4 regions of the Leuconostoc gasicomitatum LMG 18811 genome follow, and region 1 is predicted to be linked to each of the others. Evidence: predicted binding sites of a transcription regulator. Region 1 holds the regulator's gene; each other region holds the start of a gene.

Region 1 (5,539 bases):
TTTGGAGTTGATGCACAAACAGCATCTGAGGTCATTGCAGCGTTACGACAAGCTACTCATTTACCACTTTATGCTAAATTATCACCAAATGTGACAGATATTAAACCAATTGTAAAAGCACTTGAAACTGCTGGTGCAGATGGTATTGTCCTCATTAATACAGTTATGGGAATGAGTTTTGACTTGGCAAAACGTCAAGCACGCTTAGCACGGGGAATAGGAGGTATGTCTGGTAAATCGATTCATCCTATTGCTGTACGTTTTGTTTATGAAGCTGCTCAGACGGTTAATATTCCGATAATTGGTGTTGGTGGTATTGCTAGTGTGGCAGACGCGTTGGAATTAATGATGGCAGGAGCCAGTGCCATACAAGTTGGAGGTGCACTAACTCAGAAACCTGAAGCAATGTTAGAGATTATTGATGCGATGACTGAAGCGTTAGATAAGTATGAGTTTACTGATGTTCGAGCTGTGACCAACACCTTTAGAAAGTAAATATAGATTAATTTATTTAGAAAGGACTATCCTCTATCATGAAGCGACCGGTATTTATAGCATTAGATTTTCCTGATGCAAAAACAACAAGACTTTTCCTCAATGATTTTCTTAAAATAGCTGATAAACCTGCAATAAAAATCGGCATGGAATTATTTTTTGCTGAAGGACCAGAATTTGTCCGTGAACTGCACAGACAAGGTTTTACAATTTTCTTGGATTTGAAACTTTATGATATTCCAACAACAGTTGGTCATGCGGTTGCTAGTATTGCAAAACTAAATGTTCAATACCTGACAGTTCATGCTGCCGGTGGTACAAAAATGTTACGACAGGCTGTAGCAAACAAAGGTAAGGAGATGAAATTACTAGCGGTCACGCAATTAACTTCTTTTTCAGAAGCTGATATGCAGGCAACACAATTAACGTCTTCAAGCATGACGGAAAATGTTATTCATTTAGCTGAATTAGCATATCAATCAGGAATTGATGGGACAATTAGTGCGCCGTTGGAAGCAGGTTTCATTCAGAAAAAAACGAATGATTCGTTTCTACGTATAACACCGGGAATTCGATTAACTGGTGATTCAACTGATGATCAAAATCGCATTACAACACCTGAAAAAGCGCGTGAATTGGGTGCTACCGGCTTAGTTGTCGGTCGTTCCGTTACTAAATCCAATGATCCTGTGGCAGCCTACCAACGTGTATTATTAGAATGGAGCAATTAAATGTTGAATTATGCAGAACAAGTGGCAAATGATTTACTGACAATTGGTGCAGTAAAATTTTCCCCAGAAAAACCGTTTACTTGGGCATCAGGTATTAAAAGTCCTATTTATACGGATAATCGCATGACTATTGGTTACCCAAAAGTCCGTCAAAATATTTATGAAGGTTTAGCAGCATTAATTCAAGAATCATTTGGGGATGTTGAAATTATTGGTGGTGTTGCAACGGCTGGTATTCCTCATGCTGCATGGGTATCTGAGAAATTGAATAAGCCTATGATTTATGTACGATCGAAGCCAAAAGATCATGGGGCCGGCCGTCAAACAGAGGGAGCAGTTACTACTGGTAAAAAAGTTGTATTAATTGATGATTTAATTTCAACGGGAGGATCGGTATTAGCTGCCGTTGAAGCGATACGTAAAGAAGGTGCTAATGTTTTAGGTGTCGTATCAATTTTTTCATATGAATTATCTGAAGGACTGACTAATTTTACTAATGCAAAGTTAACTTTTAAATCATTAACAACATACTCTCAATTGGTCGCCACAGCTATTGAGCGTGGTGAATTAAACAAATCTCAATTGAAAACACTACAAAATTGGCAACAAAATCCTAACAAATGGCAATTATAAATGGACACTAAAAAATCTTTGGGGAAATGTCCCCAAAGATTTTTTGTTTTTAATAGATTGCATCACGATAGAGGCCGATAACTTTACCTAAAATAGAAACACTTTTAAGAATAATTGGTGCCATTGCGTCATTTTCAGGTTGTAAACGGAAATGGTCTGCTTCTCGGAAAAAACGTTTAACTGTTGCTTCGTTATCATCATTCATGGCTACCACAACGTCGCCATTATCAGCGTTATCTTGTTTACGGACAATGACCTTATCACCATCTAAGATACCAATATTGACCATAGAATTGCCACGAACATTTAGCATAAACATGTCACCATCAAATTGCATCAAATTGTCCGGAATTGGAAAAAATTCAGTGGCTTCTTCTTCAACAGCCAAGATAGGTGTACCAGCAGTAACAAGTCCTAGTACAGGGATACGACCAGGAGTAATAGATACACCCAATGCTTCTAAACCAGAATCAGTGACTTCAATGGCACGAGCACGTGGTTTTGAGGCATCCTTTAAAAGATAGCCTTTTTTCACTAGCCGCTCGATGTGACCGTGAATTGTTGAAGAAGAGGACAAACCGACAGCTTCACCAACCTCACGCACCGTAGGTGGATAGCCATTTGTTATTTGTGCTTCATGGATAAACCTCAGCACCTGTAGCTGTTTACTTTCTTGAATTTGAATTGTCATTTTTGGATTTCATTCCTTAATACTACTCGATTTAATATGTACTAATTATAACGAAAAGCTAAAGATAAATCAAACATTTGTTCGTTTTTTTAGGTTTTAATAACTTATTTACTAAAAACATTTATCATTTCTTTAAAAGTACGTCTAATTTCAAGGGAAATCTGTGGATAATATTGTTGAAAGTCAGAGGTTAGTATTGGCAGAAATTTTGACGTCATTATTTTGTACTTTATGCTATAATTAATCTTAGAAATTTATTAAGGGGAAGACTATGACTTTAAATATTGGACTCGTCATCTTGATTGCAGTTTTGACTTTAATTATTGGATTGGCGGCTGGATTCTTCTTAGCACGGAACTCAATGAAGAGTTATTTAGCAAAAAATCCACCAATTTCAGAAGAAATGATGAAGTCAATGATGATGTCAATGGGTCAAAAGCCATCACAAAAGAAATTAAATCAAATGATGGCTCAGATGAAGCAACAAAGCGAACAAGCGCAAAAAAAATAAGCCTTAATGGCTTATTTTTTTTCACGTTTAGGATCGACATAAACGAAGGTAGGATCTACCTCATGATCTAGCTGATCAAAAGCGTCTTGAATCATCTGTGTATATTTGGCAATGTTTTCTTTATTTAACCTGTCTTTACGGTCTATTATAATCGGTTCACCGAAATTAATGGTGGTATTGTTTCGCTTAAACAGCTGTCCAAAGGATACTGGTCCTTGGTATACAGCGGGAACAATCGCTTTTCCTGACATCTTTGCGATCAATAAAGAACCTGATTTTAATTCATCATTGTGTCTGGAACCAGAAGGAAACATGATAAGTGAACGATTGCCGTGCTTTAATTCGTTCACTGGTATTTTGATAACACTCGGGCCAACATTTTCTCTATCAACCGGGAATGCACCAGCAGATTTAATGAGCCAAGCAAGTGGTGGAAATTTAAAAAGTTCAATTTTAGCCATAAAAATAAAATGTTTTGGGTAGGCAGCAACTGCATACCAAACGGGATCCCACCATGTACGATGTGGTCCGACCAAAACATAGTTATCATCAGTAGGTATACGATTTCGATTCATATACTTGATTCGCCCATTTACTGTCCACATTAGGCCAATAGCTACACCGCGCAAAAAATCATAAAATTTCATTATTAGTCACCTCATAAACTACCTTAACTATTTTACACGATAAAGCGAGAAAAAAACAATGATTGAACCAATTCTTAATACAGGTGAGCGTATTGATGGCTTACCATCACAAAATATTCATATTATCCAAAATCCGGATATGTTTGCATACTCACTAGATGCAATTTTATTAGCACATTTTGCTGATGTTAAAGGAAAAGGGCGTGGATTGACCGTGGATCTGGGTGCTGGTACAGGTGCTGTTGGTTTATTCTATGCACCAAAAGTTGCGGGTCTGATTAAGTTAGTGGAAATTCAGCCAGAACTAGCCGAAATGGCCAAAAGAAGTATTGCAATGAATGGGTTACAGGATCGTGTTAGTGTCTTACAGTCAGATATGAAGGCTATATTTGATGATATTCAACCAGGTTCAGCAGAAACCGTTTTGTCGAATCCGCCATATTTCCCATTAAATAATACAACAAAAACAAATCAAGATGAACATTATGAATTGGCGCGTCACGAATTGACGATAGATTTGCCAGGATTAGCCCAAGTTGCCAATAAATTACTTAAAAATAATGGCAAATTTTATATGGTTCATCGACCAGAACGATTGGCTGATATCTTTTCAGCATTTTCAGCACGAAAACTAATGATTAAGCGCATACAATTTGTCTATGGTAAATCTGATCGAGAAGCGAATATGGTACTTATTGAGGCAATAAAAGCTGGACGTTTAGGCGGTGTTCGCATTATGCCACCAATTGTGGCTTATACACAAACAAATGAATATACAAATCAGGTACAAAATATTTTATATGGGCAATCATGGGTATGATAAAACCATATTACTTTTACGTCTTATATACGGCTGATGGTTATTTTTATGCTGGCTTTACCGATGACGTTCAACGCCGATTTAAGACACATCAAGTGCGTAAAGGGGCGAAGTTTACACGTGTCAAGTCAAGACATCCTTTACAATTAATTTATGATGCACAGTTTGATACAAAAAGTGACGCGCTACGAGCCGAAGCAAACTTTAAAAAACTGACCAGAAAAAACAAAGAGAAATTTTTGATAGCGCATCAGGTTAATGAAAAAATTTGGATCTAATAGCTTGCAATACTGTTAATTATTTCGTATAATAATAGCTGTTGTTATTAGCAACAAATACACACGGCAAACAAGTTCACATAGGTGCAGAAATGTCATTGTGAATGTCGAATTTGTCGGCGGAAAAACCTAGGAGACCATATCATGGCAGTTATTTCAATGAAAGAACTCCTCGAAGCAGGAGTACACTTTGGGCACCAAACACGTCGTTGGGACCCAAAAATGGATGAATACATCTTTACAGAACGTAATGGTATTCATATCATCGATTTACAAAAGACAGTTAAGCTTGTTGATGAAGCTTATAACTTTGTCCGTAATGCATCAACAGATGATGCCAACTTTTTGTTTGTTGGTACAAAGAAACAAGCATCAGATGCTATTGCTGAAGAAGCAACACGTGCTGGTCAATATTTCATCAACCATCGCTGGTTGGGTGGCACTTTGACTAACTGGAATACAATTAAGACACGTATCCAACGTTTGAAGGATTTGGAAGTTATGGCCGAAGACGGCACTTTCGAACAATTACCTAAAAAAGAAGTTGTTTTGCTAAACAAGCAACGTGAAAAGTTGGATAAGTTTTTGGGTGGTGTTAAAGATATGCCTGGTTTACCAGATGTATTGTTTGTTGTTGACCCTAAGAAGGAAGAAATAGCTGTTAAGGAAGCAAACATGTTAAACATTCCTGTTGTGGCTATGATTGACACAAATGCTAACCCTGAAGTTGTTG
Region 2 (5,539 bases), 160 kb from region 1:
TTGCCTCATGGTAATTCACTATATTTTTCATACCTTGATAAACGCACACGATTAAACATGAATATTCATGCTCGCATCAGGTATTCGTACAAAGTGGTGAAATATATCGCTCTGAAGAAATGGATTAGAATGGCTAAGGGTGTCATTTAAAACTATCCTCTAGATACTTGTAATTGGTTAGAGTCCTTGTTGTTTAAAAAAATAGTTGTTCATTTTTCGTATGTATTAATTAAAAAAATTATTTATACTGTACATACCCTATAAAAGAAAAGGAACTTACTAATGAATAACAATGACTTTGCTAAAATGCATAACCCTAACAGACCGCTAACGTTACTGAATGTCTGGAATAGGGATAGTGCAAAAGCATTACAACATGAAAAAATAAAAGTTGTGGCCAGCAGTAGCTATGGCTCTGCAGCAGATAAGAACAAGGAAGATGGACAACAGGTATCTTTAAATGAAAATGTTGGCATTTTTAGCAGTCTAACAGGAGATATGTTCAGGAGTTTAGATTTTGAAGCCGGGTATTCCGATAATTCAAACAGCCTTCAAAGTAACATCAAATATTTGATTAAAAATAAGATTAGTGGAATCAATCTAGAAGATAAACTACCTGGAGAAAATGAACTGCAAGCCATTGAAAAATTTACAGAAAAAATAAATCTAATCAATCATACTGATATCGAAAAAAGTATGTTTGTGAACATTAGGACTGATAGTTTTTTTTCAGGTGATTTAATGATTAAAAATCAAAATAAAGAGTTACTTAAGGAAACAATCGACAGAATCAATCAGTATGAAAAACATGCCATTGATGGTATCTTTATTCCAGGGTTAAAAAACAAAGAATTTATTAGTACAATAGCACGAAATATTTCAGTTCCTTTGAATATTATGCTTGATATTCAATCTGATAAATTGGAAGAATATCTCTCAATAGGGATTTCAAGAATTAGTTTTGGTCCTTCAACTTTTCTGGAATTTAATCATACTAATTTTACGGTTGAAGACTATTTTAAGCAGAAAATTGATCAAATTTCATATTTAGAAAACAATAAACTAATTAACTTAGCAAGGGGGTAGATCATTGATTAAGTCTGAAAATCAAAAGCAGATTTACTATAATGCGTTGATAAAAAAAGATACAGAATTTGATGGCGTATTTTTCGCTGGGATTAAGACAACAGGTATATTTTGTCATCCATCATGCACTGCTAGAAAGCCCAAATTCGAAAACTGTGAGTTTTATCAATCAGCTGAGGAGGCATTATTAAGAGGTTATAGACCTTGCAAAGTGTGTCATCCGCTTTCCTATCCACAAGAATTACCTACTGAAGTAAAACTATTAGTTGAAGCTATTGAACAAAATCCTGAAAAAAAATGGAAAGATTATGATTTTAAATTGTTAGGAATACATTCGGCAAGTGCTCGCCGAATGTTCAAGAAAATTTATGGTATGACATTTGTTCAGTATGCAAGATCACGACGTATTGGTATTGCATTCAAAGCGATACAGCAAGGTAGTAAAGTAATCGATCAGCAAGTTTCCGCTGGCTTTGAGTCAGCAAGCGGTTTTAATGATGCCTTTACAAAAATAATGGGAAACCCATCCACAAGAATGACAGTAAAATTACTAAACACTAATTTTATCGAAACACCAATAGGTAGAATGATTTCAATAACAGATGATGAATTTTTATATCTTTTAGAATTTGAAAATAGAAGAGGACTTGAAACGGAAATATCTAAGTTACGTAATAAGCAAAATGCAAGACTAATTTATGGTGCCACAAAAATTAGTGAATTAACCGCTTACCAAATTAATCTATATTTTGACAAAAAATTAAAAAAATTCAATGTACCATTATACTTGGACGGTTCTTTATTTCAAAAAAAGGTTTGGAATATATTACTAACTAGCAAGGCTGGAGATAAACTGACCTATAAAGAAATAGCTACAATACTTGGCGACAGAAACAAATCACAAGCGGTAGGTAATGCCAATGGTGCAAACAAAATTGCAATTATTATTCCTTGCCATAGAGTGATAAATAGTAATGGCCAACTTGGAGGTTACGGAGGTGGTGTCGAACGAAAAAAATATTTATTAAATCTTGAATCTTCAAAGTAAAAATACTGTGATAACTAAATCATAGTATTTTTTAAGTTATTTTATTTGGATTATGCTAACATGAAATCAATTACAAACTAATATTTGTCCAACAAGTCGGTACAATAATAATTATGCTTACGTTGTTAGGACATAGGATGCAATTTATAGGACAACCAAGAAAGTAATCAGTAGAAAATATTAAAAAATGGCTTTTGCAATCAATTGTTCCGAATCCGCTGTTTTAAAGAAAACCGGTCATTGGCACAAACTATTGAAGCAATCGATACAGTGAAATTAGTGCTAAAACATGAAAATTTGATCTTAGTAACGACTAAAAGTATTAATTACACAAGCAATTATAAAATGAGATATTAATTTTGCAAATATCAAAAAAAGTTTAATTCAAAAATTTTAGATTGGATCTAAATAGACGAATTAAATTAATTCGTCTATTTTTGATTCTATAACATTTGCAGTCATTAAGTTGTCAATATTTTTCGTTATCCATGTAATATCTTTGTCCCACCAGGCAAGTTTTTGTAGACGCTCAATGATAGCGTCTGGAAATCTTTTTCGAATTTTTTTTGCAGGGTTCCCAGCAACAATTGAGTAAGCCGGAATATCACTAGCTACAACACTATTAGCACCAATGATTGCGCCATTTTCGATGTGAACTCCTGGTAAAATTGTTACATTCTGACCTATCCACACATCGTTTTCTATTATAGTATCTCCTTTGATTGGCAAATCATCAAATGTTGGGAGATGATCAGACCAGTTGTGACCCATGATATAGAAAGGGTAAGATGTCATTCCTTTCATGAGATGATTAGCGCCATTCATTATAATTTCAATATTTTCTCCAATTGAACAAAATTTACCGATAATCAATTTATCATTTATAAAATCATAATGGTGAGTGACGTGATCTTCAAATTTTGTCGGTTCTTTGTCTGAAAAATATGTATATATTCCTACATCAATATTAGGTTTAGTAACAACATTTTTTAAAAAGACAATACTTTTAACATTTTCATCAGGATAAATTTTATCGGGATTAGGGAATTCGGTCATAACCTTGGACCTCATCTTTCTATTAATATTTCATGATTAGTTTAACATAAACATTAACAATATTTCCAAAAACGTTACAGATATCTATGCAGCTACATACTAAAATATGACAAGCATATCACAGACATATAGTGATGTGCTTTTTGATTCAATACTTAGCAAGGCGCGTACAAAATTTGGTTGAAAAATTCAAAATTGTGATCTTTGTTTATCGTGATTTAGTTTTATAGATACAGGATATAATTTAAGTAATAACAACTTTATCATGCTAAAAACAATTAAGAAAATTAATATATTAAACTATTGCATATAAGAACATTTGTTCGTATAATGGTAAAATAGACTATATGACAAGGAACAATAAAAAATGGTTGGGCAGAGCTATAATTATCAATATGAAAAACAACGCGTATTCTTTATGATTGATTCAAAAAGCTTTTATGCCAGTGTTGAAAGCGTTGATCTTGGTTTGAACCCACTGCGATCAATTTTAGTTGTTATGTCTGAACAAGCCAATACAAATGGTGGTTTGGTTTTAGCAGCTTCACCTATGGCTAAAAAAAATCTTGGAGCAAGTAACATCATGCGCCAACGTGATTTACCTAGAGATAAAAAATTGATTATTGTACACCCTAGAATGAACCTGTATATTCAAGAAAATTTACGGATTAACAGTATTTATCGTGAATATACCACAGAAGAAAAATTATTGGCGTATTCAATTGATGAGTCATTGTTAGATGTGACGGATACTTGGGATTTCTTTGGCGATTCACCAGAAATCGTGGCGCGAAAAATTCAAGAACGTGTCCGTAAGGAGACTGGCATTTATCTGACTGTTGGTATTGGCGATTCGCCAGTTTTGGCTAAGATTGCTTTAGATATAGAAGCTAAACATGCGCCTAATCTTATGGGCGTTTGGCATTACGCAGATGTCCCTAAAAAATTGTGGCCAATCACGCAATTAAATGATATTTGGAGTATTGGCAAGCGCACAGCACTTAAATTAAATAATATGGGCGTAAATTCCATGTATGATTTGGCTCATCAAGATCCTTATATTTTCCGTGCTAAAATGGGTATCGTCGGCGAACAATTTTATGCGCTATCATGGGGCATTGATCGCTCTGATTTAACAGAGGTTATTGTCCCTAAAAGTAAATCTTATAGTAATTCGCAAGTATTACCACGCGATTATCATAAGCGTGAAGAAATTGAAATTGTCATTCGTGAAATGGTGGATCAAGTCGCCTCACGTATTCGATTCCATCAAAAACAGGCAACTATAGTGAGTTTATTTATTGGTCATTCGTATGCAGAAAGTGAAAAACAAAGTAGTCATGGTTTTAGAAAACAATTACGAATTGATGCAACTAACGACACGCGAAAATTAATGGAAATTATGATACAGTTATTTGAGCAAAATTGGCATGGCGAAGTTATTCGTCATATTGGCATTGATTATAGTGGGCTAATTGATGCCATGGGTATTCAACTAGACTTATTTAGACAACCAGAACAACAGATTAACACTAATAAAATTGATCAAGTCGTTGATGAGTTACGTCAACGCTTTGGGACAACTGCGATTATGCGTGCCATGTCCAAACTAGAAGGCGGTACAGCGATTGATCGTGCGAATTTAGTGGGTGGCCATGACGGGGGTAACAGCTATGAATGATGATTTTAGCCGATTGGTGACCAACTTCTTCAAAAATGATTATCGTGAGCGTGGCAAAGTCAAGTGGAACGGTTACTTTTTATCTGATCATACATCGTCACTGAAACAAGAAAAACAACAAAGACAACAAAGACATCATGTCACGAAAAAAATGGCACAAATGTCCTTATCAGAAATGAAGTCACGCTTACAGTATGCCAGTATTAATTATAAATTGGTTATTGTGCAAGAAAATTACACAGACCAAACAAATCATATGTTATCTAACGTTGTTGGTATAGTTGCTGGTTTTTCTGATCGTGGTGTCATGATTGGCACAGAACATATTTTATTTGAGAACATGTGGGCAGTGAGGTTAAGTCATGACAACAATTGACGAGATTATTTTAGAAATCGAACAACTATTTACCAAAAAACCAAACACGATTTATGAAGTCAAGTTGGTGGATCAAATTTATTCTGGTCAAATCAATATCTACTTTCAATACTATAAGATTGGCTATGCCACAACAGTTCAACAGATTGCGCGATTAGATGGGGAAATTTATCGTGAGAAATTGCCAGAAATTGCGCAAAAAATCAGGCATGTCACAGGACTGACTGTAATACTTTAGATTGAAAAGGAACGCCTGTTATACTTATTTATGATAGTTCTTTTTTGTTTGCTT
Region 3 (5,539 bases), 210 kb from region 1:
TTTAAAGCGACACTTGCAGGGGGGATGTTAGATAAATTAGCCACTAATTTTCATCCAAAACGTTGGTTATTATTTGTTGTATTGGGAAGATTTTTACCATTCATTCGTGTTGTTGTGTCGTTATTAGCAAGAAGGTTAGCTCTGCCATTTGTTAGTTATATTCGTATGGCTGCTTTTGCGAGTGTATTGTGGTCTGCGGTTATTGTTTCTGCAGGGTATTTCATTGGGCATTTAAATATACCGTCAGATATGCTGTTAATTATAGTTGTAGGTATAGCCATTGTCTTTATTCTGGCGTTAAGAGTCCCAAAATTTAGGCAAGCAATCGTTAACTTGTTTGTTCGGAAATAATCAAACTTTGTTATAATAAAGCTAGAATACACATAGGAGAAAATCATGATCTATCAAGAACAATTAGCAAAATGGGAAGCAGCAACTTTGCCAGAATATTTGGCAAAGGATTTGGCACATTATACGCCTGAACAGCAAGAAGATGCATTTTACCAAAATTTGAGTTTTGGTACAGCAGGCATGCGTGGTGTTCTAGGGGCCGGAACAAATCGTATGAATATTTACACGGTTCGTCAGGTTACCGAGGCATTGGCGCGTTATATTGACGACCAAGGAAATGCTGCAAAGACTAGCGGTGTTGCTATTAGTTTTGATTCGCGACACTTTTCACCAGAATTTGCTTCAGATGCAGCGCAGGTTTTATCTGCACATGGTATTAAAGCCTATCTGTTTAGCAGTTTACGACCAACACCGGAATTGTCTTTTGCTGTACGCGAACTTGGCACATTTGCAGGAATTATGATTACGGCTTCTCATAACCCTAAGGAATATAATGGTTATAAAGTATACGGAGCAGATGGTGGACAAATGGTACCAGAAGCTGTTGATGCGGTTGTTTCAAAACTTGAAAATATACAAGACGTCTTTAATATCGCTTTAGATGAATCCAATGCATATGTACAGGTTATTGATTCAGAAATTGATGATAAGTATTTAGCTAACGTTGCCACAGTAACGGTTAACCCTGAGTTAGTTGCTAAAGAAGGGGCTTCGTTAAAATTTGTTTATTCACCATTACATGGCACAGGACAATACATTGGTGAGAAGGCGCTACAACAAGCCGGTTTTACAAACTATACAATTGTGAAAGAGCAAGCTGTTATTGACGGAGATTTTCCAACAGTTAAGAAGCCAAACCCAGAAGATGCAGCAGCCTTAGCTATGGCTATTGATTATGCCAAACGTGAAGGCGCTGATGCAGTTGTGGCAACTGATCCTGATGCAGATCGTATGGGAGCAGCTGTCAAATTAGCTGACGGTACGTTCCAAGTCTTAACAGGAAATCAAATTGCAGCTGTGCTTGTGAACTATCTTTTGACGGCAAAGAAAGAAACAAATACATTACCAGAAAATGGTGTCATTGTCACATCTATTGTTTCATCGCGTTTTGCTTCAAAAGTAGCTGAAAGTTTTGGTGTAATCACTGAAGATGTTCTAACAGGCTTTAAATATATTGCAGCTACAATTGATAAGTACGAAGCAACTAAAGAACAGACTTTCTTGTTTGGATTTGAAGAAAGTTTTGGTTATCTGGTTAAGCCATTTGCACATGACAAAGATGCGATTCAAGCACTTGTGTTATTTGCTGAAGTAGCGGCTTATTATAAGTCACAAGGAAAAACATTTGCAGATGGTCTAGAGGAATTGTTTGAGAAGTTTGGTTACTTTGAAGAAAAAACAATTAGTCTTGATTTTCCAGGTATTCATGGTAACGATGAGATGGGCGCCATTATTTCACAGTTCCGTGATAAGCAACCTGATACAATTGGTGGTTTAAAGGTTATACGTGCACAGGATTTTTCAAAGTCAATTGAAACAACTGTCAATGGTAAAATAACGACATTACCACAGCCAAAAGCAAATGTATTAAAGTATTGGCTTGAAGATGGCTCATGGGTAGCTATTCGTCCTTCAGGAACTGAACCAAAATTAAAGTTCTATATTGGCGTCGAATCAGATTCACAAGTAGCATCTCAGTCTAAAATTGATGTTATGACAAAAGATTTGATGTCATACACGAAATAAAGTTAGACAATTGAGGCATATTTTGATACAATTAAAAAAGGCTTAGAGGCCATATTAACGCTAATCCGCTGTGCGTTTAGCCTAAGGGCAAGTGTAAGATTATCGACTAGGAGAATTACTAATGCGTCAAAATAGCATTTTAGAAAACATTACATCAGTACAATTACGTTCTGATATTCCTGATTTCCGCGCTGGTGACACTGTTAAAGTGTTCGCTAAGATTGTTGAAGGTTCGCGCGAGCGTATTCAATTATTTGAAGGTGTTGTTATCAAGCGTAAGGGTGCTGGTATTCAAGCAACTTATACTGTTCGTAAAATCTCGTCAGGTGTTGGTGTAGAACGTACATTCGCTTTGCATTCACCACGTGTTGAAAAGATTGAAGTGATTCGCTTTGGTGCTGTACGTCGTGCCAAGTTGTATTACTTACGTGCATTACAAGGTAAAGCAGCTCGTATCAAGGAACGTCGTCGCGACGTATAACTTGCTTAAAAAACATCCAGTGGGATGTTTTTTTTGAGTGTGTTATGTATTGATTTCAAAAGCATAAATTTGTATAATGAATTTCAGAATGTAATATTTATGTAATGAAACAGCAAAACGTATGATATGTAAACAGGACGATGAGGGTATATAATTAAAACATACTCGAATAATATTTGAGTTTCATTACTCCCCTAGTAATGTTTCAATCAGCCCCCCAATTACTGATTGATTTAATTGATAACTTCGGTTATCGCGCCCCTGACCATCCCCTCTTCGGTCAGGGGTTTTTTTATGTTTTCAATTATGGTTAACCAGTTTACGTTACGAACAACAGTTCGTTATGTTAAAATAACTATATGGTAGAATTCATGATTACAAATGATACACGTAAAATTTTGCACGTTGATCTGGATGCGTTTTATGCACAAATTGAAATGCGAGATAACCCAGAATTGAGACATAAAGTGTTAATTATAGCGCGTGATCCTGAAGAAACTGGGGGGCGAGGTGTTGTAGCAACAGCAAACTATGCTGCAAGAAAGTTAGGTGTTCATTCAGCTATGAGTGCCTCTGAAGCCAAAAAATTGGCACCTCATGCTGTCTTCTTATCTCCTAACTTCACTAAATATAGAGCTGTCTCTAACCAAATTCATAATGTGTTTGATGCTTTTACAAAGAAGGTCGAACCGGTAGCATTAGATGAAGCTTATCTTGATGTGAGTGATTTGAATTTATCAGGGTCAATGTTGGCAGCGCGTATTCGACACGAAATTTTAAGAGTGACGGGCCTCACGAGTTCTATTGGTATTTCACATAACAAGTTATTAGCTAAGCTGGGATCTGAATATAATAAACCAAATGGTGTCACAGTTATCACAACTCAAAATATGTTAACATTTCTTGATGAATTAGCTATTGGCGATTTTCGTGGCGTTGGGAAAAAAACACATGAAAAATTCAAGCGGTTGCAGATTGAAAATGGATCAGACTTGAGAAAAATGTCATATGATGAATTACGATCTCAATTTGGCAAGGTTGGGGAGCATCTATATTATCAAGCTCGTGGTGTTCATTTTGGTGAAGTTCAGTGGCAACGACAACGTCAGTCGATCGCTAAAGAAGAAACGTATGACCATTTTTTACATAGTGAACGCGATATACAATATGAATTTAAAAAACTAGCTGCTGCTTTGATCGAGGCGCTAAAAAAGCATCATCGTGTTGGCAGAACACTGAATATTAAAGTACGTGATGATAATTTTAATACAATGACTCGTGCAATCACACGAGAGTTACCGTGGCCATTGTCGGAAGAATTGTTAACTGAAAATGCGCAGAATATTTTTGAGGATTTAATGGCGCCACCTTTTTCAGTTCGATTATTAGGAATATCAATGGGTAATTTGCAATCTAACAGTTTTGAAGAAATGACGTTATTTTAAACGTGATATACTAGATAAAGACGTGTTAATTTTAAACACAGATCTGTAAAAATAGAAAGATAAGATTATGGCAACGATTGAAGAGCAACTACTACAACAAATTAAAAGATATGACACAATTATTATTCATAGACACCAGCGACCAGATCCTGATGCGTTTGGTTCACAACTAGGCTTGAAGGCAGTATTACAAGCGAGCTTTCCTGAAAAACATATTTATGCTGTAGGTAAAGAAGTGCCAGGGTTGTCATGGATGAACGAAGATGATACATTCATGGATGATATACCGGATAAAACCTACAAGAATGCTTTGATTATCATGGTGGATACTGCTAATTCACCCCGTATTGATGATCAACGGTGGCCTAATGGTTTAGAAACAATTAAAATTGATCATCATCCAAATGATGAACCTTACGGTGATTGGCAATGGATTAAGCCAGGACATTCAGCAACGAGCACGATGATCTATGAGTTCTATGAAACGCTTAAAGATCAAGGGTTAATCATGACTGATAAGGCAGCACGGTTACTTTACATTGGTATTGTAGGTGATACTGGCCGATTTATGTATGGCATGGACAAGGAAACTTTTCGTGTAGTTTCAGAACTATTTAATTATAAATTTAACTATGAAGCGGTTCATCACAATATGGAAACAATTACTGAAAATGCCGCTAAATTATCAGGATATGTCCTACAAAACCTGAACATTTTGCCTTCGGGATTTGCTTTTGTTGTGCTAACGAAAGCACTAGTTAAACAATTTGATTTAAGAGAATCTGGCACTGCCTTTGTTGTCCCACTGCCTTCAAAAATTGATAAAGTCAAAGCTTGGGCTATTTTTGAAGAACAAGATGAAGGTAACTATCGTGTACGTTTGCGATCAAGAACTATTGTCATTAACAAAATTGCAAACCAATTTGAAGGTGGCGGACATCCAATGGCATCAGGTGCTTGGGCACAAACAGGACAAGATGTTGAACGATTAATAAAAATGGTTGATAGTGCCTTAATTAAACAGTATGGTACCGAGGGAACAGCTCAGGAAATAACTGAGAAAATTGAAAGTAGAGAAATTTGATGGCAGAAACAGCAAACCAATTTGGACAATTTAATTTAAAGCCAGAAATCATTGTAGCTTTGACCAAAATTGGGTTTACACAACCAACACCAGTACAGGCTAAGCTTATTCCTAGTATTTTGCAAGGAAACGATGTTGTTGGTCAATCTCAGACAGGGTCTGGGAAAACACATACATTTTTGATACCAATATTGAACCAATTGTCACAAAATGAACAATATGTGCAGGCTGTAATTACAACACCATCTCGTGAGCTAGCAGCACAAATTACCAAGGCAGCTAAAGACTTCGCGGAAAGTTGGCAACAAAATGTGACGATTTCAGAATTTGTCGGTGGTACAGACAAAATGCGACAAATCAAGCAACTTGAAAAAGGTCAACCTCAAATTGTTATTGGCACACCGGGTCGAATTAAAGATTTGGTGTCAACCG
Region 4 (5,539 bases), 330 kb from region 1:
AAAAAGTTTACCGGGGATGAAAACTTTAGTCATAAGTTATACCTGATCCGCTCGTAGCAGTTTCAATATGAAGTTGCGGTAGTTTGTCATGTAAAGCTGCAACAACATGTGGGGCAGTGGTTAAAGTTGTGATAATCTTGACATTAGGACCAGCATCTATGGTTGCAAAAGCTAGCAAGCCTTGATGACGGATATCTTGAATGATTTTTAGTATTTGTTGTGTCTCACTTGTGAAGTAGGTGAAAGCTTGTTGTCGTGCAGTTAGATTTAAAGCATGCATACTTAACGCGTTGTCTTCTGCAATACTGCCAATTTTCTCAATATCTCTAGTCATTATCGCAGCCTGCATATCAACAAATTGGTTTTTACTCTGATTTAACCAGTCACCATAGTTTGGTGATGTCATCGCACGCCGCATGCCTTCACTAGAGCTAACTTTTTTAACGTCAGATGACACTTCAGCAACGACAAGCGCTATTGGCATATCAGGAGCATGTAGACTCTCAGCAAACGATGATAGATCATCCATGCCTTCATGCCACACGGCAAAATGACCATAAAGTGATCGTGAAGCTGACCCAGAACCACGACGTGCAAGTCGTGATAATGATTCATTTGACATTTCAAGCCCAAGCTCATGTGTGACAGCACCTGTGAGCGCCGCAAATGCGGAAGCTGAAGAGGCTAACCCAGCACTGGTTGGTACATGATTTGTTGATGTGACAGTTAACGGACTAAAATTACCAAGTTGTTCGCGTAAAACATTTAAAAAATGGTGCGTTCTTGTTGTGTCTACCGATAAATTGTTTAAAATTAGTTGATCACTGTGGGTATTTGGAGTGACCGTTGTCTGCGTATAAAATTGCTCAAGTGTTAGGGATAATGAACTGGTAGTTGGTAAATTTAAGATAGGATCTTTTTTACCCCAATACTTAATAAGAGCAATATTCGTATGTGCGGTTACAGTTGTGGACATAAGGGTTCTTTCTGAAAATATGAGTTACTTCAATATTATCATATTTAATCTTTTTAGGCAGGATTCATTGATAAAACAGGTAAACATTGTATGTTTAGGATTGTGCGAAATATGGTAATATAGGTGTAATACAAAATACCACTTTAATTGCGAAAAACAGTATTTTAGTGGCATAATTATTGGAGGGGTTTCATGGCTAAAAATAAAGAACAACAGTCTTGGTATCGGCGATTGTTTTCAGGTAATGATTTACTACAAGGTTTGCTTGTTATTTTACTCATCTTATTAATTATTTTTTTGGGTTGGCAAGTACGTTTTATATTTGAACCAGTACGTGCGTTATTTACAGCGGTGGGTGCACCAATTTTAATTGCTGGGGTACTTTATTACTTACTAAGTCCAGTGGTTAATCTCATTAGTAAATACACGAGATTACCACGTGGCATATCAATTGGCATTATTTTGATATTATTATTAGCAATAATAGCAGGGATTCTAACGACCGTTGTTTTTGTATTGCGCAGCCAGGTCGTCACTTTTACTGATAATTGGCCGAGCTATTGGCATACAAGTCAGAATTTCATTAATGAAACATTTAAATCAGACCAGTTCAATCCGGTGAGAGAATTTTTAAATCATACAAACACCAATATTAACCAAACCGTGATTGATTGGAGTCGAAAATACCTGACAACTGGTGTAGCTGGCATCAGTTCATTTGCATCAATATTAACAACTGTTGGCATAACAGCTGTTGCTACGCCTTTTATTTTATATTATATGTTATTAGATGGCCATAAATTTTCTGAATTTGTTGCTGAAAAATTTCCACCTCAAGCACAACAATCAATACAACAGTTACTGACAGATATTAGCAAACAAATTGCACAATACATTCGTGGACAATTGGGTGTTGCTTTTGCAGTTATGATTATGTTTAGTATTGGCTTCACGTTGATTGGGTTGCCCTATGGCATTCTACTTGCATTAATGGCAGGCTTGTTTAACATGATTCCCTATGTTGGGTCAATTATTGCACAAGTACCTGTATGGACTGTGGCATTAATAGCAGGTGGACCAAAAATGCTTGTATTAGCAATTATCGTGTTAGCTATTGAGCAACCAATTGAAGGACATGTTATTGCACCAAAAATTTTAGGTGAGGCGTTGTCTATCCATCCAGTAACAGTAATTGTCGTATTATTAAGTAGTGGACACATTTTTGGTGTGCTAGGTATCATTTTAGCAGTACCAACATATGCTGTTGTAAAGGTTATTGTGATACGTATATATATGTGGTGGCGTAACAATTCAGAATTTTATAAAGACGAAGTGGAAGATATATAGAAATGACTAATCATATTGTATTATTTGAACCATTAATGCCAGCAAACACTGGTAATATTGCACGTACCACAGCGGGTACTAATGCCATTTTACACTTAATCGAACCACTAGGTTTTGATCTTGATGATAAGCATGTTAAACGCGCAGGATTGGATTACTGGGAACATGTGAAACTAGTGAAACATGCCAGCTTGCCTGATTTTTTGGCAACTTTGACTGATAAAGATCAACTTTATTTAGTTTCAAAATTTGCTAATATGGATTACACACAACCTAATTATATGCAAATGCAAGGTGATCAGTACTTCTTGTTTGGTAAGGAAACGACTGGGCTACCGGAAGTATTTATGCGTCAAAACCCTGAAAAAGCCATTCGTATTCCACAAAATGATACACACATTAGGTCTTTAAACCTGTCAAATACCGTTGCAATTGTTTTGTTTGAAGCGTTACGTCAGCAACATTTTCCTAATTTAGATACAATTCATAACTATGAACAAGATAAATTGAAGTAATCGGTTGACAATGGTTGGAATAATTGTTAATATGGTATAGTTATTTCAATAATGAAATAGCATCTGACCATGGCTCGTTGGTCAAGCGGCTAAGACGCTGCCCTTTCACGGCGGAATCGAGAGTTCGATTCTCTCACGAGCTATAAAAAGTCGCAACTTTGGTTGTGACTTTTTATATTGTGTCAGACAATTTTGAGAATATAAGGAACAAGTGTTTGTTTTGCTTTCATGGTAAAATAAAGTTTAAGTAATAATTAATTATAAAGGTGAAGATAATTGGCAACTCGAAAAACACCACAAAAACGTCGTACACCGACGTCACGAAAAAAAACAAACACAAACACAAATACAATAATTAGTAAAAATATTGCTATTTTAGTGACGGTATTATTTGGTATCCTAGGGATATTTAAATTAGGTTTATTAGGTGCGTATACGGCAAATGTCATTCGATTCTTCTTTGGTAACTTATATCTTGGATTTTTAGTACCACTGACAGTTGTGTTGATTTATTATTTTGTATTTAAAAAATTACCCAAAATTCCGGGACATTTTTGGATAGGGGCTATTATGGTCTTTATTTCATTACTCACCATGTCTTCTTTGCTTTTTTTTACATACTCATTGAAGAATGGCAATGGTTATACGCAAGAGGTAAGCCATTTAATAGGCCAAGATTTTGTTAATAAGGCATCAAATACACCAGTAGGTGGTGGTAGCGTAGGTGCTATAATTTATCAGTTATTATTTACTTTGATGTCAAACATTGGCACGTGGATAGTTTCGATTATTTTATTGTTTGCTGGAATTGTTATTTTTTTCCGTATTCCTGCGCGTGATTTAACACAAAAAGGGATTGAAAAAGCGCAAAAAGGCGTTGCCTATGTTCAAGAGCAACATGCAAATATGCCACCAAGAGCATCACTTTTTAAAAAACGTGATCGGCAAAGAAAGCGTATGACTGATTACGGTGACGACCCATTAGGTGTTCATCAAGAAAAAGCACCAGTAATATCTGAAGCGCCACAGTCTGTTACTGATCGAGAAATACAAAATGCTGAGGACTTTGTAAAGCCCGAAATTAAATGGCAGGGACCTGTAACAGAAGAAGTCATACAAAATGATGTTGTGGCAAAAAATATAGGCAAATCAACCGAAACTAGTGATGAATTGATTGAATTGGCGACAGGCACAACAGAAGATGAGAATCCTGATTATCAATTGCCAACTATTGATTTATTAACGCAAATCACGCCAACTGATCAAACAAAGGAATTTAAAAGTTTGACTGAAAAATCACGTTTAGTGCGTGATACACTACTTAGTTTTGGTGTAGAGGCGGAAGTGACCAGTGTGTCTCTTGGGCCGACTGTGACGCAGTATGAGCTTAAACCAGGGCAGGGGGTTAAAGTTAATCGCATTGCTAATTTATCGGACGATTTGGCATTAGCGTTAGCAGCAAAGTCTATTCGAATTGAAGCACCAATACCTGGTAAACCATATGTAGGTATCGAAGTACCAAACGATACCCAAGCTACGGTTGGTTTCCGTGACATGATCGAACAAGCACCAAAAGATGATAAGCATCTTTTGAATGTGCCTTTGGGCCGTGATGTCACAGGGAATATTATCATGGTTAATTTAGCAGATATGCCACATTTATTAATTGCTGGATCAACTGGTTCAGGTAAGTCAGTCGGTTTAAACAGTATCATCATTTCAATTCTTCTAAAGGCAAGACCCAGTGAAGTAAAATTGATGATGGTCGATCCGAAAGTAGTTGAATTATCAATTTATAATGGCATTCCACATTTATTGACTCCAGTTGTTTCTGACCCACGAAAAGCAGCTAAGTCTTTGCAAAAAGTTGTGGACGAAATGGAAAACCGTTATAAATTACTTGCGCAGTTTGGTAAACGTAATATTGGCGAATATAATTTAGCAGTGGACAAGCAAAATGCTGAAGCAAAAGAATCTGGTGCTAGTGTTATGCAAAAAATGCCCTATATTATAGCCATTGTTGATGAATTTGCAGATTTGATGAGTACAGTTGGTTCAGAAATAGAAGTATCTATTGCCCGTTTAGGTGCAAAAGCGCGAGCAGCGGGTATTCATATGATTCTAGCAACGCAACGGCCGGATGTCAAAGTTATTAATGGGACAATTAAAAGTAACATTCCTGGACGTATTGCTTTTAGAACGGCTTCGGGTATCGATTCACGCACCATTTTAGACAGCAATGGTGCTGAAAAATTGTTAGGCAAGGGAGACATGATTTTTGCGCCGCCAGGCAAACCAACGCAACGCGTTCAAGGCGCGTTTATCAGCAATACTGATGTCACTAATGTTGTTGAGTTCGTTAAAGCACAACAAGAAGTGCAGTACTCAGAGTCAATGACTGTAACTGATGATGAAATTTCACAAGATAGTGGCAATGGTGTGAGTCAAGGGGATAGTGAAGATGAACTATTTCAAGAGGCTATCCAATTTATTATTGAACAACAAAAAGCGTCAACATCATTACTACAACGCCGTTTTCGTATTGGTTACAATCGCGCTGCACGATTAATTGATGATTTAGAAGCTGGTGGTTATATTGGTCCTGCTGACGGATCACGACCACGTCATGTCAATATTACTGATGGCACCTCAGGGATAGAGCATGACTAATCTTTGTAGAGTACGAATTATTAAAAAATAA

What was found. The regulator LexA, encoded in region 1, represses DNA repair genes until DNA is damaged. The targets are predictions, from matches to a motif close to CNAACANNTGTTNG.
Region 2: LEGAS_RS05125 (Y-family DNA polymerase) is a predicted target of LexA. The motif match lies at 3,503-3,516, and genes of this name have one in related genera.
Region 3: dinB (DNA polymerase IV) is a predicted target of LexA. The motif match lies at 2,906-2,919, and genes of this name have one in related genera.
Region 4: LEGAS_RS05905 (FtsK/SpoIIIE family DNA translocase) is a predicted target of LexA. The motif match lies at 3,043-3,056, and genes of this name have one in related genera.

Annotation. Positions count from the first base shown of each region.
Region 1 covers NC_014319.1:893,203-898,741, forward strand. Annotated here, with positions in the region: gene LEGAS_RS04360 (dihydroorotate dehydrogenase) at 1-495, shown strand, start outside; gene pyrF (orotidine-5'-phosphate decarboxylase) at 534-1,226, shown strand; gene pyrE (orotate phosphoribosyltransferase) at 1,227-1,859, shown strand; gene lexA (transcriptional repressor LexA) at 1,909-2,550, opposite strand; gene LEGAS_RS04380 (YneF family protein) at 2,822-3,061, shown strand; gene LEGAS_RS04385 (lysophospholipid acyltransferase family protein) at 3,073-3,708, opposite strand; gene LEGAS_RS04390 (tRNA1(Val) (adenine(37)-N6)-methyltransferase) at 3,767-4,528, shown strand; gene LEGAS_RS04395 (GIY-YIG nuclease family protein) at 4,525-4,806, shown strand; gene rpsB (30S ribosomal protein S2) at 4,951-5,539, shown strand, end outside.
Region 2 covers NC_014319.1:1,049,063-1,054,601, reverse strand. Annotated here, with positions in the region: partial or broken gene LEGAS_RS10360 (IS30 family transposase) at 1-141, shown strand, start outside; gene LEGAS_RS05140 (isocitrate lyase/phosphoenolpyruvate mutase family protein) at 283-1,086, shown strand; gene LEGAS_RS05135 (bifunctional transcriptional activator/DNA repair enzyme AdaA) at 1,091-2,134, shown strand; gene LEGAS_RS05130 (CatB-related O-acetyltransferase) at 2,552-3,190, opposite strand; gene LEGAS_RS05125 (Y-family DNA polymerase) at 3,558-4,871, shown strand; gene LEGAS_RS05120 (hypothetical protein) at 4,864-5,247, shown strand; gene LEGAS_RS05115 (hypothetical protein) at 5,234-5,485, shown strand.
Region 3 covers NC_014319.1:682,495-688,033, forward strand. Annotated here, with positions in the region: partial or broken gene LEGAS_RS10285 (DedA family protein) at 1-351, shown strand, start outside; gene LEGAS_RS03350 (phospho-sugar mutase) at 397-2,097, shown strand; gene rplS (50S ribosomal protein L19) at 2,219-2,578, shown strand; gene dinB (DNA polymerase IV) at 2,938-4,023, shown strand; gene LEGAS_RS03365 (DHH family phosphoesterase) at 4,091-5,107, shown strand; gene LEGAS_RS03370 (DEAD/DEAH box helicase) at 5,107-5,539, shown strand, end outside.
Region 4 covers NC_014319.1:1,225,886-1,231,424, reverse strand. Annotated here, with positions in the region: gene LEGAS_RS05930 (phosphomevalonate kinase) at 1-33, opposite strand, end outside; gene mvaD (diphosphomevalonate decarboxylase) at 26-976, opposite strand; gene LEGAS_RS05920 (AI-2E family transporter) at 1,169-2,323, shown strand; gene LEGAS_RS05915 (tRNA (cytidine(34)-2'-O)-methyltransferase) at 2,326-2,838, shown strand; tRNA gene LEGAS_RS05910 (tRNA-Glu) at 2,910-2,981, shown strand; gene LEGAS_RS05905 (FtsK/SpoIIIE family DNA translocase) at 3,115-5,508, shown strand.